One region of the Brevibacillus sp. MCWH genome, then DNA from elsewhere that is predicted to be linked to it. Evidence: a T-box and tRNA genes for the amino acid it is inferred to sense, from the RefSeq annotation. Region 1 holds a T-box; the other holds one or more tRNA genes.
What was found. The T-box of region 1 lies ahead of leuS (leucine--tRNA ligase). A T-box ahead of a tRNA ligase gene usually reads a tRNA of that ligase, here a tRNA-Leu.
Positions count from the first base shown of each region.

Region 1 (11,971 bases):
GCTGGGACGACAGCGGACCTGCCGCTGCAGGAAGCGTTTGCCTCTGTCGGGGACGGCCAATCTGCATCGGGCGAAACGTCCGCTTCGGTCGAGCCGCCTTCTACTGCCGGTACACAACAACACTTGTCCGATCCACCAGGCGCGGTCGGGGCCGTTCCTGCTCCTCGGCAGGACGTGGCACATCAGGGGCAGCCGCGCGATACAGGCGCTCCTCCCCTGTTCGTGGACGTCAAAGGTAAGGTAAAGCAGCCCGGGCTGTACCAGTTTGAGGCCGGGGCTCGGGTCGCCGACGCCATTGCCCGGGCAGGAGGACCCGCGCCGGATGCCGACGTGGAGCAGATCAATCTGGCCGAACCGCTGACGGACGGCAGCGCTGTCCTGGTGCCGGCCAAAGGCAGTCCGGCCTCTCCCTGCGGCCAGGCGGCGGCCCACTCCGCAATCGTGGAAACAGTGGGAACGGGCAGTTCGCTCGGCAGCGCAGCCGCGGGGAGTTCGACCGGCGCTTCCGGGGGCGGAAAAGCTGGCGGCGCACAGCCCGTCAATCTCAATACTGCCAGTCTGGAAGAATTAATGACGCTGCCCGGAATTGGCGAAGCGCGGGCCAAGGCAATCCTGGCCTACCGGACAGAACACGGAGCGTTCCGTTCGCCGGAGGAATTGAAACGAATCAGCGGCATCGGCGACAAGATGTACCAGCGCCTGAAGGATCACATCCGCGTCCGCTAGTGATGGTCATGTTCCGTCTCCTGTACACATACAATGGGGAGAGAACCAGCGAGGGAGGAATGGACATGGACAGGATCGGGTTTATCGGCACGGGCAACATGGGCAGCATGCTGATCGAAGCCCTGCTCGCGGCCAAAGCCCTGTCTCCCGGCCAGATCATTGCGAGCAATCGCACCCCCGCCAAAGCGGAATGGTTGGCCGAACGTCACCCCGGACTGACCGTAGCTGCCAGCAACGCCGACGTTGCCCGCGGTGCCCGTGTGCTGCTGCTGTGCGTCAAACCGTTCGAATACAGGCAAGTATTGGAACAGACTCTTCCGGCACTTACGCCGGAACACACCCTGCTGACGATCACCAGCCCCGTCAGTTTGAAACAGCTGGAATCGCTCGTCCCCTGCGCCGTTGCCCGTATGGTGCCCAGCATTACGAATGCAGCCGGCAGCGGCGTCAGCCTGTTTGAATTTGGGTCAAGAATCGACAGTGACACGCGGGAAGGCATACTGGACCTCTTCTCCCAGATCAGCAATCCGGTGGAAGTGGCGGAGCCGTTTTTGCGCATCGCGTCCGACATCGCCAGCTGCGGCCCAGCCTTTGTCAGCTATATCCTGCGCGAGATGATCAATGCCGCCGTCGAAAAAACCGGCATCTCCGAAGAAGCCGCCGCTTATCTGACGTCTCAGATGCTCATTGGCATGGCCGACCTGTTGAAACAGGAGATGTTTACCCTGTCCGCGCTGCAGGAGCGGGTCTGCGTACCGGGCGGCATCACCGGCGAAGGGCTGATCCCCCTGCGCGAAGCCGTGCCTGGCATGTTTCGGCAGGTGTTTGAACGCACGCACGCCAAATTTGCCGAAGATCGCGAGCACATGGCCCGCCATCTTGAGACGCCGCCCGACTGACACCAAATAAAAGGCGCGTTCCCTGCCGGAACGCGCCTCATTTGGTTGATGCAATTGTCTCCTGTATCTTTTACTGCCGATTAAAACGTGCTCAATCGATGCGGATTTGTTACTTGACCACGATGTTGACCAGTTTGCCAGGGACAGCAATCACTTTTACGATCGTTTTGCCGCTGGTCAGCTCCTTGATCGTCTCGTTGCTGACGGCCAATTCTTCCATCTGCTCTTTGGTCGCGTCGGCCGGGATGCGCAGTTTTTCCCTGTTTTTGCCGTTGATCTGCAGCACGATTTCCACTTCGTCTTCCACCAGTTTGGATTCATCGTACTCCGGCCACGGTTCGTACGCAATCGTATCGGTGTGGCCCAGTTTTTCCCACAGTTCTTCGCCGATGTGCGGGCAAATGGGCGACAGCAGCTTGACGAAGCCTTCCATGTATTTCTTCGGCAGCACGTCCGCCCGGTAGGCTTCGTTGATGAAGATCATCAACTGGGAGATGCCCGTGTTGAAGCGGAGCGCCTCGTAATCTTCCGTCACCTTTTTCACGGTTTGGTGGTATACGCGCTCCAGTGCGGCCGACTCGCAGTTATCCTTGATTTTTTCATTCAAGCGGCCGTTGTCGTCAACGAACAAGCGCCATACGCGGTCGAGGAAACGGCGCGCTCCGTCAAGCCCTTTGGTGGACCAGGCGATGGAGGCGTCCAGCGGCCCCATGAACATTTCGTAAAGGCGGAGCGTGTCGGCGCCGTGGCTTTGCACGATCTCGTCCGGATTGACCACGTTTCCTTTGGACTTGCTCATCTTTTCGTTGTTCTCGCCGAGGATCATGCCCTGGTTGAACAGCTTCTGGAACGGTTCTTTCGTCGGCACGACACCGATGTCGTACAGGAACTTGTGCCAGAAGCGGGCGTAGAGCAGGTGGAGAACGGCGTGTTCCGCACCGCCGATGTAAATGTCAACGGGCAGCCATTCCTTCAGCTTTTCCGGGTCGGCCAACTGCTGGTCGTTGTGCGGATCGATATAGCGCAGGTAGTACCAGCAGCTTCCCGCCCACTGCGGCATCGTATTGGTCTCGCGGCGTCCCTTCAATCCTGTTTCCTTGTCGACGACGTTGACCCATTCCGTGATGTTGGCAAGCGGCGATTCGCCCGTGCCGGACGGTTTGATCTCCTTGGTCTTTGGCAGGACGACGGGGAGTTCTTCTTCCGGCACCACTTTCATCGTACCGTCTTCCAGGTGGATAATCGGAATCGGCTCACCCCAGTAGCGCTGACGGCTGAATAGCCAATCGCGCAGGCGATAGGAGACTTTGCGCGCTCCCTTGCCGTTTTCCTCCAGCCATTCGATCATCTTGTTGATCGCCTGCTCCTTGTTCAACCCGTTCAGGAATCCGGAATTGACGTGCTCGCCGTCGCCGGTATAGGGCGCTTTGGTCACGTCTCCGCCGACGATCACTTCCTTGATCGGCAGGCCAAACGCCTGGGCAAACTCGTAGTCGCGCTCATCGTGTGCCGGTACTGCCATGATGGCACCTGTACCGTAGCTGACCAGCACGTAATCGGCGATCCAGATCGGCAGCCGCTCCCCGTTTACCGGATTGATCGCGTACGCGCCGGTAAACACCCCGGTTTTTTCCTTGGCCAGGTCGGTGCGCTCCAGATCGCTCTTCCGTTTGGTCTGCTCCAGGTACGCATCCACCGCCTGCTTCTGTTCCGGCGTCGTGATGGTGTTCACCAGCTTGTGCTCCGGCGCGAGCACCACATAGGTGGCACCAAACAGCGTATCCGGGCGGGTGGTGAAGACGGTGATGGTCTCGTCGTGACCCTCGATTCCAAAGACGACTTCCGCCCCTTCCGAACGGCCGATCCAGTTGCGCTGCATCTCCTTGATGCTTTCCGGCCAATCCAGTTCTTCCAGGTCTTCCAGCAGGCGGTCAGCGTAAGCCGTAATCTTCAGCACCCACTGCTTCATCGGGCGGCGTTCCACCGGGTGGCCGCCGCGCTCGCTCTTCCCGTCGATGACTTCCTCGTTGGCCAGCACAGTTCCCAACGCAGGGCACCAGTTTACCGGCACTTCATCAATGTAGGCCAGTCCATGCTCGTAGAGCTTCGTAAAGATCCACTGGGTCCATTTGTAGTAGGCCGGGTCGGTCGTGTTTACCTCGCGATCCCAGTCGTAGGAAAAGCCCAGGGATTTGATCTGCCGGCGGAAGTTGTCGATGTTGCGCTGCGTAAACTCCGCCGGATCGTTTCCGGTGTCGAGCGCATACTGTTCGGCCGGCAGGCCAAAAGCGTCCCATCCCATCGGATGGAGAACGTTGTAGCCCTGCATCCGTTTCATCCGGGACAGGATGTCAGTAGCCGTATAGCCCTCTGGATGGCCGACGTGCAGTCCTGCGCCGGACGGATACGGAAACATGTCGAGCGCGTAAAACTTCTTCTTGTTCTTGTCTTCCAGGGTTTTAAACGTTTTGTTCTTCTCCCAGTAGTCCTGCCACTTTTTTTCGATCTCCTGATGATTGAAAACCATTGTGTCGCACTCCCATCGTAAAAAGATGACAAAAATAAGAAAACCTCCCGCCCCTGGCGCACTGCCGAAAGGGACGAGAGGATTATGCACTCCCGCGGTACCACCCTACTTGATGAACGTATCGTTCACCCGCTTGTTGTCCCTATCGCGGACGAGACGCTCCTCCTTACGCAGCCGGCGAAACCAGCCTGCCTTCGGGCGGAGTGCTTCGAGGCGAGTTCGGAAAGTCCCAGGTTGACTCGCACCTGCCGTCAACTCTCTGATGCCATGGGAGCCTTTCGTACTACTCCTCTTCAACGCATACTCATGTTTGCGGTTGTATTCCGATTATAGACAATCCGTACCAACCGTGTCAACGCTCGGGTCGACGCGCGGCAAAAAACAGCCGTTCGCTGGTTTCGTGCGGCGGAAGACCGGTAAAATCGGCCGTGATCTCCACGTCGACAAACCCCGCGTCCGCCAGCCAGCGCAACAGCTGAACCGGCTGGTACGCACGCTGCCAGTGCTCCTCCTCCACACGCTGGTACAGCCCGTCCGGTTGGCGCAGGAAAAAGGTGAGCTGGTGCTCCACCTCCAGCCGAATCGGGTCGCAGAAACATTGCCAAATGTACGAAACTTCGTCATCCACCAGCGTAAACGTCTGATTGCCGAACACGTGCAGCATCTTGTAGGGGCTGTGAACGTCAAACAAAAACGTGCCGCCGGGATTCAGATGCTGATAGACACGTTCAAACGTCAGCTTGACGTCTTCCTCTTCCGTCAGATAGCTGAGCGAATCGCACAGGGAAATGACGGCGTCGGCAGCGGGCAGATCCAACTCCCGCATGTCCTGCTCCACCCAGGTGATTTGAACCTGCTCCCGCCTCATTTTGTCATAAGCCACCGCCAGCATCTCCGCCGAGAGATCCACCCCCGTCACCCGGTAACCGCGTTTGGCGAGCGGAATGGCGATGCTGCCCGTTCCGCAGCCAAGGTCGATTACCTGCCGGGGTTTTTCCCGCTTTTCCCAGACCCGCTCCAGCCAATCCAGCCACTGATCGTAGGGGGAATCGGCCATCAGCTTATCGTAGACGGACGCCAAATGCGCGTACGCCATCGCCGTCAGCCCTGCTCTCCAAAGGAGACTGCCGGTGCGTCTCCCCAGAGCCGCTCCAGATTGTAAAACTCCCGTTCTTCGCGGTGAAACACGTGAATGACCACGTCTTCCAGGTCAATCAGCACCCAGCGTCCCTCGTCCGCCCCCTCGATGCCGCGGACGTTGTAGCCGTGTTTGTGCGCCTGGTCGCGAATCTCGTTGACGATTGCCTGAACCTGGCGCTCGTTGTTGCCGTGGCAGATCACGAAATAGTCGGCGATCACGGACTGTTTGCTGATGTCCAAAACGATCAGGTTTTCCGCCTTTTTCTCTTCCGCAGCTTTTACCACCAGGCGTGCCAGATCTTCCACCGTTTTAACCATCAAACTCCTCCTTGTGCATCCCTGCGGGATACGAGATCGTTGTATGCCAAGAGCGTCAACGGATACACCGTTTTCCGCTTTTCGATCAAATGCTGGATCGTGCCCCCGAGCGCGCACGCCAGCGCTTCGTCCAAATCCTGCTCGGCCAGGGCGCGAATCATCTCCACCCCGGGGAAATCCCGGTTTGGTTCTATATAGTCTGCCACACAGACCACCTTTTCTAACAGACTCATCCCCGGACGACCGGTCGTGTGGTACCGGACGGCCTGCAAAATCTCCGGATCGCTCACGCCGAGCTCCGTCTGGATGACGATGGCACCGGCAAATGCGTGCCACAGCTCTTTTTCCCCTTCCAGAAGCTCGCGCGGCATGTCGTGGCGGACGAGGATGTCGCGCATTTTCTCCACCGGCCAGCATTTGCAGTAGTCGTGCAGGTAGCCGGCCAGCTCCGCCTTGTCCGGATCGGCGCCAAAGCGCTCCGCGAGCCGCCTCGCCGACTCCGCCACGCCCAGGGTGTGGCGGTACCGCTTGTCATGCATTTGGGCGCGCACCTTCGCGAGCAGCGCCTCCCGATCAACCAGTCCGTACATATAACCCGTGCTCCTTTATATAACGCTCTACTGCCGGCGGGACGAGGTAGCGGATACTTCTGCCCGCCGCCACTTTTTCCCGAATCAGCGAGGACGAGATGTCCCAGGACGGCATCTCGACGAAGCTGACATACGCTTCGTGCGCCTGTCGGTCCAGCCGTGTCCCCGGCCGCGCCAGCCCGATAAACCGGACCAGCCGGATCAGCTCGGCAAAACGATGCCACTTGGGCAAAAGCTCCACCATGTCGGCCCCGACGATAAACGAAAAGCGGCAGTCTGGATACGCGGTGACCAATTGACGCATCGTGTCGTAGGTGTAGGATGGCCCGTCTCGCCGCAGTTCCACGTCGGTCACGCGAAAGGCCGGATGGTCCGCGACAGCCAGTTCCACCATGCGCAGACGGTGTTCCGCCGGCGTGATGCCCGCCCTCGCCTTGTGCGGCGGGATGCGGGCCGGCATGAACCAGACTTCGTCCAGCCTCATCTGGTCTCTGGCCTGCTCCGCGGCAAGGAGATGACCGCAGTGAATCGGATCAAACGTGCCGCCCATTATCCCGATCTGCTTGTCGCGCTGTTCCATGGCTTACGGCAGCTCGATCGTCTTGTTTTCCCGGGACTCCTTGTACAGCACGACGGTATGGCCGATGAGCTGCACCAGTTCGGCCTCCGCTCCTTCCGCCAGGGCGTTTGCCACCTCGTGTTTGTCATCCAGATTGTTCTGCAGGATGGACACCTTGATCAGTTCCCGCGCTTCCAGCGCCTCTTTGATCTGTGCAATCATGTTGTCGTTGACGCCGCCTTTTCCCACTTGAAAAATCGGAGTGAGATGATGGGCCTGCGCCCGCAAAAAACGCTTCTGCTTGCCGGTGAGCATCGGCATGCCTCCTTCTTTTACGTCTATGGTCATGAACTTGTCTTCGTAAGCTGCTGCAAAACAATGTCCCGCATCGTCCCTGCGGGAGCCGTCTGCCCCGTCCACAGTTCAAATGCGAGCGCGCCCTGGTTGACGAACATGCCTACGCCGGAATGAACGCGCGCACCGCACGCCCGCGCCTCTTTCAGCAGACGGGTCTCGAGCGGGTTGTAAATCAGATCACTGACGATCAGACCGGGGTGCAGCCAGTCCGCCTGCACCGGCATTTCGTCCACCTGCGGGTGCATGCCGATCGACGTGGTGTTGATCAGCAGCGTGGCATCGGCGATCGCCGCTTTCCCGTCCGCCGGATCGATCACCGCAGTGGGCACGATCGTTCCCACGTGTTCTGCCAGGAGCGCGGCGCGTTCACGCGAGCGGTTGATGATTCGGATTTCCCGCACGCCCTGTTCAGCCAGGGTGAACGCGACAGCGCGCGCCGCTCCCCCGGCCCCCATCATCGTGACAACATGCTCGCGCAAGTCGATCCCCGTCTCCTCCACCAGGGAACGGACGTAGCCCGTCCCGTCGGTGTTGTAACCGATCAGGCGGCCGTTCCGGTTGACGACCGTGTTCACCGCGCCGATCCGCTGGGCCAGGGGATCGATTTCGTCCAGCATCGGCATGATCGCCACCTTGTGGGGAATCGTCACGTTGACCCCTTTGATCCCCAGCGCGCGAATGCCGGCCACTGCTTCCCCCAAGCGCTCCGGTTCCACATCAAAAGCGGCATAGGCAAAATCCAGCCCCAATTCGGCAAAGGCGGCGTTGTGCATCAACGGCGATTGGGAATGCGAAACCGGATGGCCCAACAGACCAACCAACTGTGTTTTGCTCGTGATCATGCGGATCTCCTTCCCCTCTGCTGCTCTTTGTGTAGCATATGACAGGGCAGGCGGCAGGCGAAGCAGCACTGCCGCTTTAAATCAGACCTTTTCTTATCCCGACGCTGACGCCCTTGGGCGCGTGCACGACGACGTGCGCCTCTTCCTTGCCCCGCAGGCTGACCCATCCCAATCCGGAGATGACGATGTCCGTCGTGCCGGCAGGCGGGATCTTGAACGTATGCTTGACAAAGGGGGGCAGCGCCTGAGCCGCCTCTGCTCCCGTGGGCGGGCTAAGCAGTTCCCCATGGTGCTTGGCCATGACCTCGTCGGCATTCTCCAGCTTGGTGCGGTGAATGTACAGGTTGTTGGCCACGTAGACGACAAATGGCTGGTGCTGGCCGCGTACAAAATCGATGCGAGCCAGTCCGCCCAAAAACAGCGTCTGTTTGTCGTTTAACTGGTATACCTTGGGATTAATGCGCGCCGTGGGCGTGATCCTGCGCAGATCCTGCGGCGACACCATGTGGCCGATCTGGTCGCGGTTGATGATCCCGGGCGTGTCGTAAATGGAGCGGCCGTCTTCCAGCGGAATTTCGATCTTGTCCAGCGTCGTGCCAGGGAATGGAGACGTGGTGATTTCCAAGTCGGCCGAACCGTAGTCGTGCAAAATCCGGTTGATCAAGGTCGACTTGCCGACGTTGGTAACCCCGACGATGTAAACGTCCCGTCCGCGCCGCAATTGGCCAATGCGCGCCAGAAGCTCGTCGATGTTGACGCCTTTTTGCGCGCTGACCAGGATGACGTCCTCCGGGCGCAGTCCACGCTCTTTGGCTTCGTGCTGCATCCAGTTGCGAACGCGGTTCAGGTTGATGTTTTTGGGCAGCAGATCCACCTTGTTGCCGACCAACAAAATGGGGTTCTTGCCGACAAAACGGGGCAAGCCCTTCAGCCACGACCCCTGGAAGTCGAAGATGTCGACCACCATCACCACGAGGCTGTCGGTCGCTCCAATGCCGTGCAGAATCCGCAAGAAGTCGTCGTCCTCCATGCTGACCGGCGCCACTTCATTGTAGTGTTTGATCCGGAAACAGCGCTGGCAGATGACGGTTTCCCGGGCGAGGGCCGACGCCGGCGCGTACCCCGGCCGTTTCGGGTCCTCCGTCTGAATGGCCACGCCGCAGCCTGCGCACGTCTCCGGTGTTTGTTCGTTCACGATTCTGTCTTCCACGAAATCATTCCTTTCTTGCGCATCCAGTATAACGCCACCCGTTCCATCCGGCGGTTGAACCGCGTCCAAAACCCGTCCGTCTGGGCAACGGGGACGACGAGGATGGTATGAAACCCGAGCCGGTTGCCTCCCAGCACGTCGGTAAACAACTGGTCGCCGATCACAACCGTCTCCGCGATTGTCACGTTCATCTCTCGGACCGCCTGCAAAAAGGCGCGGCTGGACGGCTTTCGCGCTGCGCAGATGAACCGGACCCCCAACGGGGCGCAAAAGCGGTTCACCCGCTCCTGATTGTTGTTGGACACGACCGTCACCTGGATGCCTGCCTCGTTCAGCCGTTTCAGCCAGGCTTCCACCTCGGGAGTGGCGTGTGGCCTGTCCCACTCCACCAGGGTGTTGTCCAGGTCGGTAATGACCGCGCGTATGTTTCTTTTTCGCAGTTGATCTATATCAATATGATGGATAGATTCCACAAATTGATCCGGCATCAGCTTCTCCAGAAACACGGGGCACCTCCAACACGGCCTGAAAAGAACCGCGATTTCGGCACTTACTATACCACACTCCGCCACCGGCTTGCAAAAGTTTCAATCCGCATTCAAATACAATCCGCGAGGCAGCACGGCATCACTGCCCGAGACGATATCCCGTGTCCGCTTCATGAAAACCCTCCCACGAAAACAGCGTCAACTGCTCGTACCGCTGTTCCGTCGGCGGCGCAAAGTTGGAGAAACCAACACCGACGAGGCGCACCCCCGGGGAGTAGTCAAACGCGTCCAACAGCTCTTCCAGCAGGTCAGCCCAGTTTTCGCCGGGGGCGGCCTTGCGCTGTTTGGTCCTGAGGGTGAAGTCGGCGTATTTGATTTTCAGCGTCAGCGTTTGCGGGATGACACCCTCCTGCCTCACATCCTGCTCCGCCTCCTCCAGCAGGGCGGCAGCGATGGGGCTGACCGCCTCACGGTCGTATAGGTCAAACGGCAGCGTCGTCTCGCGGCTGAGCGATTTGGGAGCCCGCTCCGTCACGATTTCCCGGTCGTCCACGCCCCGGGCCCGATGGTAGAGCGCTCGTCCGAACTTGCCGAACAACTGCACCACTTCGTCCAGGGAAAGCTGCCAAAAGTCTTCCACGGTGTGAATGCCCTTTCGCGCCAGCAATTCCTGCGATTTTTTGCCCACGCCATGCAGCGTTCCGACAGGCAGCGGCCGCAGCACCTCCAGCGCCTGTTCCGGTCGGATGACGACGAAGGCGTCCGGCTTTTTCAAATCGCTGGCGATCTTGGCGAGGGACATGTTGTAGGAGAGGCCGATGCTGCAGGTCAGGCCGGTCTCACGCTTTATCCGCCGCTTGATCTCCCGGGCGACGGGAACGGCGTTGTCGTATCCGGAGACATCCAGGTACGCCTCATCCAGTCCCACGGTTTGATAGCGATCCGTATAGGCGGCAAACACCTCGCGGATCTCCGCCGATTTTTCCGCGTAGCGCTCGTAACGAACCGGCAGAAACACGCCGTGCGGACATTTTTTGCGGGCCAACGCCATCGGCATCGCGGACCGCACCCCGTATTTTCGCGCTTCATAGCTGCAGGTGGATACCACGCCGCGGTTTCCCGTGCCGCCGACGATCACCGGCCGGCCGCGCAGTTCCGGGTGATCCAACTGTTCAACACTGGCAAAAAACGCGTCAATATCCAGATGCAGGATCTTCTTCACAGGAGATACCACCAAACATACATTCTCATATGGCTATTATCGTTCTTTTTTTAAACGGATGCAAGATACAGCCGCCTGCTGCGTACGGTCGCCGCCTGCTGCGTACGGTCGCCGCCTGCATCGTGTCAGCCGCCTGGTAACGTCCTCATGGTGACAAAAAACCGCCCTTCCCGAGCGAAGGGCGGCCAGACTAAAACAATCTTAACCATCGTTTCCAGGCCGGAGGCCTGCACATCGATCAAATAACGTTGTAGAAAAGTACGAGGTATGGAGTGATGGGCCAAGCGAGCTCCTTTGACGACCCGCTCAGCGAAAAAACGAAGACGCGGGAAAAACAGGGGGCACAAGTCTCACATCCTCGAAACACCCAGATGTGTGCCCCCTGCCCGCGTCGCGTTTTGAAGCGGACGCATTCCGCTTCTTTGCTGGTCGTCAAGAGAGCGAGCGGGCCCGATCACCCATGCGCTACGGACTTTGACTACAAACTGACCGCCCTTCCTTAAGAGAAGAGCGGCCTGTGCTGTTTTTTCTTTTGCATGACTGTCTTCCTTATTGCATGCTGTGGCCGACGCCTTACCGGGCCAGCGCCTTTACCTGACGCGCCTTGTTGACGAACGCTTCCGCCAGCTTCAGCATCGTGTCGTCGTGCGCCCACATGCGCTCCGGATGCCACTGCACGCCCACGTGCAGCCCGTCGAGGCTTTCGATCGCCTCAATCACCCCGTCTGCAGCCACCCCTGTTACCTTGAAGCCAGGGGCCACGTCTTTTACCGCCTGATGATGCGACGTATTGACGAGGATTTCCGTCTTGCCCAATGCCTCCGCCACAAACCCCGGCTGTAGCGTGACCTTGTGCGCCCCGTATTGTCGCGAACCTTTTTGCTCGTGTTGAAAGGCACCTGGCACCTGGCTTGGGATGTCCTGGATCAGCGTGCCGCCGCAGGCTATATTCAGGATTTGCATGCCGCGGCAGATGCCGAGAATCGGTTTCTTCAGCTCCAGAGCCAGCCGAATCACCGCCAGTTCCGCCAGGTCCCGTTCGTGCTCCACGTCCCCCAGCCCCTGCAGCGGCTCTTCTCCGTACAGATGGGGG
Region 1 covers NZ_SDLF01000006.1:69,829-81,799, forward strand. Annotated here, with positions in the region: gene ETC00_RS07420 (helix-hairpin-helix domain-containing protein) at 1-726, shown strand, start outside; gene comER (late competence protein ComER) at 792-1,625, shown strand; gene leuS (leucine--tRNA ligase) at 1,735-4,152, opposite strand; T-box leader at 4,219-4,458, opposite strand; gene ETC00_RS07435 (class I SAM-dependent DNA methyltransferase) at 4,505-5,248, opposite strand; gene rsfS (ribosome silencing factor) at 5,254-5,610, opposite strand; gene yqeK (bis(5'-nucleosyl)-tetraphosphatase (symmetrical) YqeK) at 5,610-6,200, opposite strand; gene ETC00_RS07450 (nicotinate-nucleotide adenylyltransferase) at 6,184-6,780, opposite strand; gene yhbY (ribosome assembly RNA-binding protein YhbY) at 6,784-7,074, opposite strand; gene ETC00_RS07460 (shikimate dehydrogenase) at 7,104-7,958, opposite strand; gene yqeH (ribosome biogenesis GTPase YqeH) at 8,035-9,153, opposite strand; gene ETC00_RS07470 (YqeG family HAD IIIA-type phosphatase) at 9,150-9,674, opposite strand; gene ETC00_RS07475 (DNA polymerase IV) at 9,796-10,878, opposite strand; gene ETC00_RS07480 (gamma-glutamyl-gamma-aminobutyrate hydrolase family protein) at 11,452-11,971, opposite strand, start outside.

Region 2 (11,971 bases), on a different contig from region 1:
GCGGGAGTGGATCGAACATTCCGATTGGCGGCTGGTGCTGGTTGCGATGGCCGGGATGCCGTCCACGGCTGACCAGGAGCTGCTCGGCAGCTTGTGGAAGCTGATCGGTGCGGACGAGAAAGAGATCCGCATCAACGCAGCCAAGCTGCTGCTCCGTTCAGGGGATGGGGTGACGCCACAGCAGGTGGAATCGCTCATTACGCACCCGGATTGGGAGATCAGATCGCTTACGGCCAAGTCGATCGGCAGATGGGCAGACGACCGCTATGTGCCGCTGCTCAGTCGGGCCATTGAAGACGAGAACTGGTGGGTGCGGTACAATTCCGCCCGCAGCCTGGCCGCACTCGGCGACGACGGATTCAGAGCCCTGTGCGAGATCGCTTCGCAGGCGAAGCAGCCTGAAATCGCCGACCTGGCCATGCAAAACATCCAGGAAGCGCTCCGCAGCGAGAGCGACGACAGCGGTCAGGCTGGTGCCGCAGGAGCCAAAACCAAGCAGGCCATGTACCACTCTTATTTCAACACGCAGCAGGCAGGCCATATGACAGGATAAGCGTGGAATACTTCCCCGAGAAGGGAGATAGCAGCACGAACTACTTCCGTGAGAGAAAGCCAACTTCATCGGAAGGTCTACGATGGAAGATTTCTTCGGAGGGAAAGGAGGAATTATGCGCGATCTGTTGCTGGGTTACGGGTTGTTTGCCATGTACTACGTCATGGTGGTCAACTCGATATACCTGCTGATTACCATCTTCTCGCATCTGAACATCTCGAAGATCATGAAGCGTTCCCGGTATACCCGTTATCAGTCACTTGCCGGATCGGATCGGGTCCCGCCCGTCTCCATCCTGGTGCCGGCATTCAATGAGGAGCTGACGATTATCGAGAACGTTCGCTCCCTGCTGGCTCTGCATTATCCGCAGTACGAAGTGATTGTCATCAACGACGGGTCCAAGGACGATACGCTGCAGGTGCTCATCAAGGAATTTGGATTGATCCGGCAGCCGCACGCCCGGATCCGCAATGTGGTGCACTCGTCGCCCGTTAAAGGGATTTATCACAACCCGCAGTACCCGCAGCTCTATGTCATCGACAAGGAAAACGGCGGCAAGGCGGATTCACTCAACGCAGGCATCAACTTGTCCCACTATCCGCTGATCGCGTCAATTGATGCCGATTCCTTGCTGGAAAAAGACGCACTCATCCGGATGGCACAGGTGTACATGGAAAATCCGGAAGAGACCGTCGCCATCGGCGGAAACGTGCGCATCGCCAACGGTTGCCTGATCGAGGACGGCATCGTCAAGAAAGTGAGGCTTCCTGACAAACTGCTGCCGATGTTTCAGACCATCGAATACATGAAAGCCTTCCTCGGCGGTCGGATTGGATGGAGCTCGATCAACGGCTTGATCATCGTGTCGGGGGCATTTGGCCTCTTCCGCAAAGACTGCGTGATCAAAGTTGGCGGCTACCGCGAAGGGTACCCCGGCGAGGACATGAACATCATCATTAAATTGCACAAGTACATGCTGGAGAACAAGCTGAAGTACCGTGTTGCCTTTTGTCCCGATGCTGTCTGCTGGACGCAGGCGCCGGACACATTCCGTATCTTGAGCAGTCAGCGCAAGCGCTGGGGCCGGGGTAACCTGAAAAACATGCTGGAATACCGGCACATGCTGTTCAATCCGAAGTATAAGATCATGGGCCTGTTGACCATGCCTTACAACGTGATGTTTGAAACGCTGAATCCCTATTTCAAGCTGACCGGGCTGCTCGCCCTGATCGGATACAGTTTGATGGACATGACCGATGCACACATCGTTCTGGTCTTTATGGCGATCAACCTCTTGTACGGCTACATGCTCACCGTCAGCGCCATTTTGCTGGAAGAGCGGGCGTTCCGCCGTTATCCGAAAATGAGCGATCTGGCCAAGCTGCTGGGATACGGATTCCTGATGTTTTTCGGGTACTACCAATTGGGAGCGATTTGGCGCCTCCTCGGTCACATTGAGTTTTTCCGCAAGAACAACACGTGGGGTGTCATGACGCGGCAGAGTTGGAAAGTAGAGACGCGACAATCGTGACGCATCTGCAAAGGAGTGGAGAAGATGCCTACAAGCGGTAACCAACGTGTGGCAGAGTCCCGGTTTGCCGAAAAGCTGTCGTATTTTTTGCGGTACTACGAGGCGAGCAACCTGGCGTGCGGTCTGATTGCCGCCCGATGCGAATCAGACGGTGACCCGGAATGGGCCGGACTGCAGCAGTATATCCAGGATCGCGATCCCCGGCAGGCTGCTCAGGTCTTTTACGACGACGAGTCAAAGGTGCTGTTCCTCTTGTTGGACGGCACAACGCTGGCCGATACGCACTATCTGGCGCTGCAAGTCAAGGAGAGGCTGCAGGAGCGCCACCGGCTGCAAGGGAGCGTCTACATTGCCAGCTTTCCCGAAAGCGGCGATTCGTTCGAGGCGTTGTATCAGGAAGTGATCCGGCGACTGGAACAAAAGGCCGGAGCCGCAGACAGTTTGCAGTTTGTCGTGTGCCAACCGTCTGTGCGGCCTCACCGCCTGCTGCTAATTGAGAACGACCCCGTCGTCAGGCAGCTCCTGGCGGTTCGGTTCGCGCGCAGCGGATACGATGTGCATACCGCAATAGACGGCGCAGAGGGGATGGAAAAATACCTGCAGCTGCGTCCTGACCTGGTAATCACTGAACTAACGCTGCCGGTGATGAACGGGTTTCAGGTGATCGATTGGCTTCGAGAGCAGCAGAAACCTGAAGCGCGATGCAAAATTGTGGTGCTGACGGACAAACGTCTGGAGGAAGACATGACCAAATGCTTCCAAAAAGGCGTTGCCGATTATATCACCAAACCATTTTCCCCCATTGAGCTGGACTGGCGCATCAAGCGCTTGCTAGTCTCCTAGACATACAAATAAACCGGAGGGATGCCAAGTGGACAGATTTACGGCATTGCAGCAAAAAATTGAAAACAAAACAGCAAAAGTCGGTGTCATCGGATTGGGCTATGTGGGCCTACCGCTTGCCGTCGAGATCGCGAGACACGGGTTTACCGTGTTTGGCATCGATCTGGATCTGAAAAAAATCGAGACGCTGCAGCGGGGAGAGTCGTACATTGGCGACGTACCCAACGAGTCAGTCCGCCCGTTGGTGGAAGAAGGCCGGTTTATTCCAACCGCCGATTACCGCGTATTGAAAGAGTTGGACGCAATCAGCATTTGCGTGCCGACGCCGCTGAGTGAAAATCAGGACCCGGACACGTCCTACATTTCCCGCGTCGTTGATCAGATCAAACACTACGTCCAAAACGGACCGCTGATCACGCTGGAGAGCACCACCTATCCCGGCACCACCGAAGAACTGATTCAGTGGGAGCTGGAAAAAATGGGCTACCGTGTGGGAGTCGACTTTTTCCTGTGCTTCTCGCCGGAGCGGGTGGACCCCGGCAACAACCGTTTCCAAACCACCAATACACCGAAAGTCATCGGTGGTACGACCGAGAAATGCCTGGAATTGGGTGTCAAGTTGTACAGCAACTTCATTGAAAACATCGTTCCCGTTTCGTCGACGAAAGTGGCGGAAATGTCCAAGCTGCTGGAAAACACCTTCCGCAGCGTGAACATCGCCTTCATCAACGAGATGGCGCTCATGTGCGAACGGATGGGCATCGACGTGTGGGAAGTTATCAAAGCGTCCTCGACCAAACCGTTCGGCTTCATGCCGTTCTATCCCGGCCCGGGCATTGGCGGCCATTGCATCCCGCTGGACCCGATGTACCTGTCGTGGAAGGCAAAAGGCTACCGTTTCTTCAGCAAGTTCATTGACCTGGCCCAATCGATCAACAACGGCATGCCCGATTACGTCGTCTACAAAGCGTCTGTAATTCTCAACCGTTACGCCAAATCGCTGCGCAACTCGCGCGTCCTGCTGCTGGGTATGGCGTACAAACCGGATATCGACGACGTGCGCGAATCTCCGGGATTGCAAGTATACGAACTGTTCAAGGATGCAGGGGCGTTCGTTGACTACTACGATCCGCACGCCGTCACGTTCAAAGACAAACACGGTCAAGAAGTCAAGAGCGTCGAGTACGACATCCGCGAGTGGAATAAATATGACATCATGGTACTGATCACCAATCACAGTGCGTTTAATTACCATGAACTGGCCGACCTGGGCGTCGCCATTCTGGATACGCGTAACGCTTTCGACGGCATTCATGTTCCGCACTTATACAAACTGGGCACCTCCATTGCGCCAGTGGAGGCGAAGGAACCGTCCATGGCGATCTAGTCCTTCGCCGCTTTCCACGAGGCGTAATCATGGATGGCATGCCCGCCATATGAGGCAAATGGCCGCAGATGCGCGTCAGTGATGGACAACTGGCGCAGCATCTCGGCCTTTCCTTTTTCCGAAAAACTTACCTTGTCGCCTTCGTTCGTGGCGTTGATGCTGACGCCGACCAGCACGGTCTTGTTCCAGGCAGCGGCAGTGTTCAGCTCACTGCGGACATGCGCGATGATGCCGTCGTCTTCAACTGCCTGGTTGCGGTAGGCCATTAGGGTGACGTGATCAAACTGCCGGATCATCCACGAGCTGAGCTGCCCGGAGGGAGTCTCTCCGGGAACAGACGGAACCTCATCCAGCCAGAAGGGCAGATCGGCCCCGGCGACCAGATCGCTGTGTTCCTTGATCTGCGCGACGATGCGTTCTGTATTTTCCTTCCATTCGCGGATGACTCGGTCACGGTCGGTTTTCCACTGCGGAAGCAGATATGGCTCGATGTCGAGGTGGATGCCGGTGAAGCTCTCGCTTCTCAGTACAGCATCGTTGTATCGACGCACCCAATCGACAAACGCCTGGAGGTCGTCATAGCGTTTACGCAGCGCCCACTCAGGCTGGCCGTTCAGGGCGTGTACATCGATGCCAAGCGACCGCGCTTTGCGAATGAAGTGCCGGTAGTGATCGACGGAGACGTCGGATGGCTTTACCTGCAGGTAGAGCAGAGTCACACCGTTTTTTTGCAAAAACGAAAGGATCTCGTCCGGTTCGGTCGCGATCCGGCGTACGTCCCACAGCCACGTCGCCTTGATCAGACGGCGATCGTCCGATTGGACCTCAACCGGAGCAGGAGCATGGGAGAGTACGGGAAAAACAAACGGCAGGAAGAGGAGCGCACTTACCGCAGCGATCCACGTGCCGCGCGACGAGGGACGAAACAGTTTCATAACGGCTTCCTCCTGATTGGATTTACTCAGCATAGTTGTACCACAGGTAGGATGGAAAAAAACAAAGCGAAAAGTCTTATTTTTGCTCCCGTTTTTGGCGCAGACGTCAGTCCGGAACAGGACTTGGCGCGTCATATCCACACCGGCCAACAGGGGTATATGACAAATAAAAAAACGGCAGGGCCAGTGCAAGCCTTGCCGTTTCTTGTTCGCGCTGAGCGATCTATTGTAGCTATTGGATCAGGTAGCGCTTCACTCCGTAAAAGGGGTAGAGCTTGTGCATGTTTTCCACTTTTTCGTAACGGACGTCGGTTCCGTTGGCGTGGACAATGAGGCCGTTGCCCATGTAGAGGGCGACGTGGGAGACGCGCCCTTTGTTCAGCGAGTCGTAGAAGAGCAAGTCGCCCGGTACGGCCTGTTCCAGGGGAACGGCTTGTCCACCGGCAAACTGTTCCTCCGACGTGCGTGGCAGCGTGACGCCAAGCTGCTGAAGGACGTAGGCGGTAAAGCCGCTGCAGTCAAATCCGTCCGGTGTCGTTCCACCATACACGTAAGGGGTCTTCAGCAGCGGCTGGACGATCGCCTGCAGACGATCCGCGCCGCGGGTATCATCGGAAAAAACGGGCAGCGTAGCAGAAGGAGCAGTGGCAGCGGTGTCGCTCAGATAGGTAGTGTAGACGTATGCTTCCGTCGATCCATAGGCGATTTTGCTCCATTCAGCACCATGCTCCAGGATTTGCACGACGGTGCCGAAGGGGAGTTTTCCCAGAATCGCGCCGTCGAGGGAAGGCGTTTGACGCACATTCAGCACATCCGCCGTCACTGTCATGTTCCGGCTATCAGCAATATCCGGTGGGCGGACACCGACATCGCTGCCGGAAGCCGGCGAAACATCAGCAAGTTGTGGAACCGGCGTTTCAGCATGGGCGATTTCGGAGAGCGGCAGGTTCAGCTTCTGTCCGATCGCCAGCCGGTCGGATGTCAAGTTGTTCATCTGCATCAGCGCCTGCACGGTCGTCCCGTGTTCACGCGCGATTTTGCTCAAGGTGTCTCCGGCCGCCACAACATAGACAACGGGAGATTCCTGCGCGGCGGCTGTCGGGATCGCCGCTGACGCCGTCAAGGCAATAAAGGAGAGGATAGTGAAAATTCGTGAAGTTGGTTTCATTGTCGTTCGTCTCCATCATTCAGCATTTTCCGCAAGTCTCTATGGTAAATTGTAGCGAAATTTGCATGGTAAATCTATGAAAAATTTTTTCAAAGAACGACAAAAAAGTGCTTGCTTTTTCCCTTTCGACCATGCTATATTACAAGAGTCGCTGAGATGAAAATCAGCAGATGGCAGAAGACACGGAGCTGTGGTGAAGCTGGAGTTCACGCCGGTCTGTCACACCGGAGGTCGCGGGTTCGAGTCCCGTCAGCTCCGCCATTAAAACAACGTTTCGCGTACAGCGACACCGGTGCAGCGATTCGGCACCATGTACATGCGGTCATGGCGGAATTGGCAGACGCGCTAGATTCAGGTTCTAGTGGTGGCAACACCGTGGAGGTTCAAGTCCTCTTGACCGCACCATCCATTATCCCTCTTGTGCAAGCAGGGCCATGTACGGGCAGCTTAATCCGGAAAACAGCAGTTAATTGACAATGTGAATACCTGCAATACACACCGTACCATGCGGTCGTGGCGGAATTGGCAGACGCGCTAGATTCAGGTTCTAGTGGTGGCAACACCGTGGAGGTTCAAGTCCTCTCGACCGCACCATACCTATCCCGTACAAGACGGTACATGGTACGTGTTCACGTACCGTTGTACCTTTTTGCATCAGCTCAAACCACAACCTAGACGAGATTCGAAAAAGCGCAAGCGCATTTCGCTTGGGCTTTTTTTATGCGTTTCGGATGGTGAGGCAGTCCGTCCGCTCACCATTCGAGCATGAATTGTGCCTGCCTTGGAAATCCTCAGTTGCACAGAAGGGAGTTTTCAGCATGATCATTGAAATTTTTCAGGACACGATCTGCCCGTGGTGCCGCATCGGCAAAAAACATTTGTTTGACGCGATTCGTCAGTGGGGCGGCGAGCCTGTGACAATTCGTTACCGCGCGTACCAGCTCAATCCGGATACGCCCAAAGAGGGCTTGCCGTTTTGGGACACGATGGCGGCGATGAAAGGCGGTCGCGACGTCGTGGAGCGTATGGTGCAGCATGCCGCCAACGCGGGTGAGGCGGCAGGCGTTCCGTTTCGCTTTGACCGGGTGAAAATGTGGCCCAATACGTATGCGTCCCATACATTGATCAAACTGGCGCCGCCGGAGAAGGCGACCGACCTGGTGGACGCGATTTTTCAGGCGTACTTTGAGGAAGGGAAAGACATCGGCAGCCTGGATGTGCTTGCCGCCATCGCCGTCTCCCAGGGGATGGATGCTGACTGGGTCCGCAGCCAGCTTGTCTCCGACGCCAAACGGGAGGAGATTGCCGAAGACCTGGCGTATGCACGCGAATTGAACATCACCGGCGTTCCGTTTTTCATCATCGACGGCAAACTGGCGCTGTCCGGCGCCCATCCGGCGGACAACTTCCTGCAAGCGTTCCGTCAGGCTACCGACATGTCGACACTCCAGTAACGATCCATCACCCCCTGCGCCAATCCCAAACCGCCGTCTGCGCAGGGAGGATCGCGACCTGGCTTTTACTCCTAACGGACAACGGAATGAAAACGCTGCGAGAACGGGAGTGCAGTCGATCCGACGACTGCCTCCCTTTTTGTTTTGGGGCGAGCGCCTCTGACCATACTGTAAGACGAGGAGGTGCCGTCATGTTTGTAGAAGTGCGGCAAGAACGGGGGCGTGTCAGCTTGTATGTGATGGGAGCAAAGCTGGTGCGGCATCCGGACGACTTTTTTTGGCTCCCGGGAAGGCTGGTCGCGGCGTTGAAACCTGCCGATCTCCCGGCGGGTATCCGCTTTGCCATCGAAGACCACCTGCCTTCCGGACGCGGCTTCTATCGGGAGGATCGCGTCGCGTTTCAGCGCGATCACGACTCCGCTCGTCTGTTGGTGGAAGTCACCTCGCAATACGATCCACAGGCGTGGGACGGGATATTTCCCCTCTCCGACACGCTGCGGGCACGGCAGAGCGTCATCATCGGGAAAAGGGACCTGCAGGTGACGGCTCACCAATTGGACGCAGCGGCAGGCATGCTCTATTACCAGTTTTACTGGCCGGCCGGCGGGGAGCGCGATCTGGAAACCGTATTGGATTCGCTGCGCGACACCGTCTGCGCCCTGGAGGCGGAGGGCAATGCCCGGCTCTGGTACGGCGCTGTATGGGGCAGCGGGGAAACAGAGTAGCTGTCCAGCCAAAAATTGGCGTGATATAGTAAGGAGGAGAAGCCAGCACCAACAGATATAAAGGAGCGAATGGACATGGAACAGATCCGCAACATTTACTGCGTAGGGCGCAACTACCGTCTGCATGCGGCCGAACTGGGCAATGCCGTGCCGGAGTATCCGATGCTGTTCAGCAAGCCGACGCATGCGCTCGCATACGCAAACGGGCAGCAGCTGGAGCTGCCGGGCAGCCGCGGCGAGCTGCACTACGAGGCCGAACTGGTGATTCGCATCGCCCGGCCGTACGAACCGGGCCTGACGCTGGAGGAGATGGTGGATCAGATCGCCCTGGGGATAGACTTCACACTGCGGGATGTGCAATCCGAATTAAAAAAGAAAGGACATCCCTGGCTGTTGGCCAAAGGATTCCGCAATTCTGCCGTCTTGACGGCATTTCGGCCGTTTCCGGGGTTGGCAGCTTGTCACGCCACCGATTTTTCCCTGCAAAAAAACGGGGAGGAAGTCCAGCGGGGAAACATCCGCGACGTCATCTTTGACCTGATGACCATCATTCGCTACACGCATGAGCATTTTGGCGTGGGCGAGGGAGACGTAATCTTCACAGGGACTCCGGCCGGCGTCGGTCCGGTGGCGGACAACGACCGCTTCGCGCTGCTGTGGGGCGGCGAAACATGGGGAAGTTTTACAGCCAAGCTGGTGTAATCTTGTAATCGTGTGACAACCATGCAGCCATCTCGTTGCCTGTTTGTGGCAATAGATGGCTGTTTTTTTGGTGTGAAACGGCCTTGTCCAAATGGGGCTGCCCACAGATGAACAGCGGTGTGCAGCGCTGTCCTGTCACGTAGCAGTGCAGCTGGTTCCAAGGTCCCAATTACCGCATTGGAAAATTTTTAGGGGTTATCTGCCTGTTTTTCCTACGTTACCCTTGTCCATGTACCCCTTGACCGGGATCACATCATGACAAGGAGGAAAAGAGGATGACGAAACGGGATTGGATAAGGAAATCAACGATCGGCCTCTTGCTGAGTACATCCCTGTTGCTGGGTGGTCAGGTCGGACAAGCAGCAGCATATTCGCAAAATTCTGCCATGTCCGAAACGATTGTGCAGACGGCCAAATCCTTGATCGGAAAAGACTACCAATACAAGGCGGAAGGACCGGAATCGTTTGGTTCCGCGCAGTTTGCAACTTACGTCTACAGACAGGCGGGTATGCGTATCGCCAATACGATGACGGCTCTGTACAGCGGCGGTACCCCGGTGAGCAGGAATGAACTGCAGGCGGGTGACCTGCTCTTCTTCTCGTCCAGCGGCGGCAGTAAACCGACGTATATGGGCATCTACATCGGCGGCGGCCAGTTCGTCTATTCGTCCCAACGCGAGGATCAGGTCGTTCTCAAGCAGCTCTCCGGTTACGACAGCAAGTTTCTGGGGGCCCGCCGCTATGTGGCGACGGCGTCAGCTGCGCCGAAAGCGTCGAGCAGTAACGAGAGTGTGAGCAGCATCGCGGACCAGATCATCCGCATCGGCGAAAAGTACCTGGGGACGCCGTACAAGTACGGTTCCAGCAGCAATACGACCAGTACGTTTGACTGCTCGTCGTTTACCCAGCGCGTATTCAGGGAAGCAGGCATCACCCTGCCTCGCGATTCCCGCCAGCAGTCGACTGTCGGCAAAACCGTATCCAAAAGCCAGCTGAAAAAAGGAGATCTCATCTTCATGCGCAGTTCCGGCAGCAGTTCAGACCGGATCACGCACGTGGCCATTTACGCAGGGGACGGAAAAATTCTGCACACCTATGGCAAGCCGGGGGTCACGTACTCCACATTCTTTGGCACCAATTGGGAAAAACGCGTCGTCACGATCAAACGCGTCATTCCGGAATAACGAGCGGACAGGCTTTGCTCTCGCGCGGCGGCGCGGGAGCTTTTTTCTTCTTTGCCAGGCAGTTTGTTTGAACCAGGCAGTACCTTTGATCGGAAAAGTCGAATGATTTTCCAAAAAGGGAAAATTGAAAAAATGAAGAAGTAACCCTATATACCTGTTTGAAATGGGGGAATGTTCATGCAGCTTACAATGCCGGAACGATACAATTTTGCCGCACAGGTGGATGAGTGGGCCAACCGCCACCCCGACAAGCCGGCCGTGTGGGAAGTTGCCAATGACGGTCAGGAAACCATCGTTTCGTACGGCGAACTGCGCCGTTTTTCCAACCGCATCGCCAACGGATTGCAGTCGCTCGGGATTTCCCGGGGGGACAAGGTTCTCGTGCTCGTTCCGCGAGGCAAGGAAGCGTACGGGCTGTACCTTGGGCTGCTCAAGTTGGGGGCAGTGATCATTCCTGGTTCCGAGATGCTGCGCGGCAAAGATATCGAATACCGCGTCAATCACGCACCGGCCAAGGCTGTGATCGGCTTTGACGGCATCGTGGAGGAAGTAGACGGGATTCGCGGCCAATGTCCATCGCTTACGGTACTGGTCACCATCGGCAAGGCGCGCGAAGGCTGGATTGCCCTGACTGAACTGTTGGGCGAACAATCCGATGAATTTGTCTGCGCCGATACGCGCTCGGACGAACTGGCCTTTTTGTCGTACACGTCGGGCACGACCGGCGGTCCCAAGGGCGTGATGCACGTGCATGGCTGGCCGTACGCTCACCTGGAAGTGGCCGCCAAGCTGTGGCTGGATGTGCGTGAGGAGGACCTCGTTTGGGCGACGGCCGGACCCGGCTGGGCCAAATGGGTGTGGAGCCCGTTCGTCTCCACGCTGGGCATGGGTGCGACCGCATTCGTGTACAAGGGACGCTTCGACCCGACCGCCTATCTCACGCTGATGCAGCAGTACCCCATTACCGTCCTGTGTGCCACGCCGACCGAGTACCGGCTGATGGCCAAAGTCTCCGGTCTGGAACAATACCGGCTGAAGGCGCTGCGGACGGCATGTTCCGCCGGCGAACCGCTCAACCGGGAAGTGATTGACACCTTCCGCCGAGTCTTTTCCATCACTGTGCGCGACGGATACGGCCAGACGGAAAACACGCTCCTGATCGGGACGTTTGCCGGCATGGACCCCAAGCCCGGTTCGATGGGCCGCCCTTCTCCCGTCGTCCGCGTGGCCATCGTCGATGAGGAAGGGAACGAGGTGCCCCAAGGCAGCGTGGGGGACATCGCCATCGACCGCGGGATGATCGCCCTGTTCAAGGGTTATCTAAACGATCCGGAGCGAACGGCCAAGGCTTTTCGCGGCAATTGGTACATCACCGGCGACCAGGGACGCATGGACGAGGACGGCTACATCTGGTTCGAGGGCCGCGCCGACGACATCATCATCTCCGGCGGATACACGATCGGCCCGTTTGAAGTGGAGGATGCCCTGG
Region 2 covers NZ_SDLF01000004.1:118,575-130,545, reverse strand. Annotated here, with positions in the region: gene ETC00_RS05105 (HEAT repeat domain-containing protein) at 1-553, shown strand, start outside; gene ETC00_RS05100 (glycosyltransferase family 2 protein) at 669-2,084, shown strand; gene ETC00_RS05095 (response regulator transcription factor) at 2,109-2,927, shown strand; gene ETC00_RS05090 (nucleotide sugar dehydrogenase) at 2,956-4,314, shown strand; gene ETC00_RS05085 (hypothetical protein) at 4,311-5,249, opposite strand; gene ETC00_RS05080 (C40 family peptidase) at 5,482-6,417, opposite strand; tRNA gene ETC00_RS05075 (tRNA-Asp) at 6,602-6,678, shown strand; tRNA gene ETC00_RS05070 (tRNA-Leu) at 6,736-6,822, shown strand; tRNA gene ETC00_RS05065 (tRNA-Leu) at 6,925-7,011, shown strand; gene ETC00_RS05060 (DsbA family oxidoreductase) at 7,236-7,871, shown strand; gene ETC00_RS05055 (hypothetical protein) at 8,063-8,596, shown strand; gene ETC00_RS05050 (fumarylacetoacetate hydrolase family protein) at 8,672-9,298, shown strand; gene ETC00_RS05045 (C40 family peptidase) at 9,574-10,482, shown strand; gene ETC00_RS05040 (acetate--CoA ligase) at 10,660-11,971, shown strand, end outside.
Region 2: it has a tRNA-Leu gene. The T-box ahead of leuS (leucine--tRNA ligase) is inferred to sense a tRNA for this amino acid. The anticodon was not compared.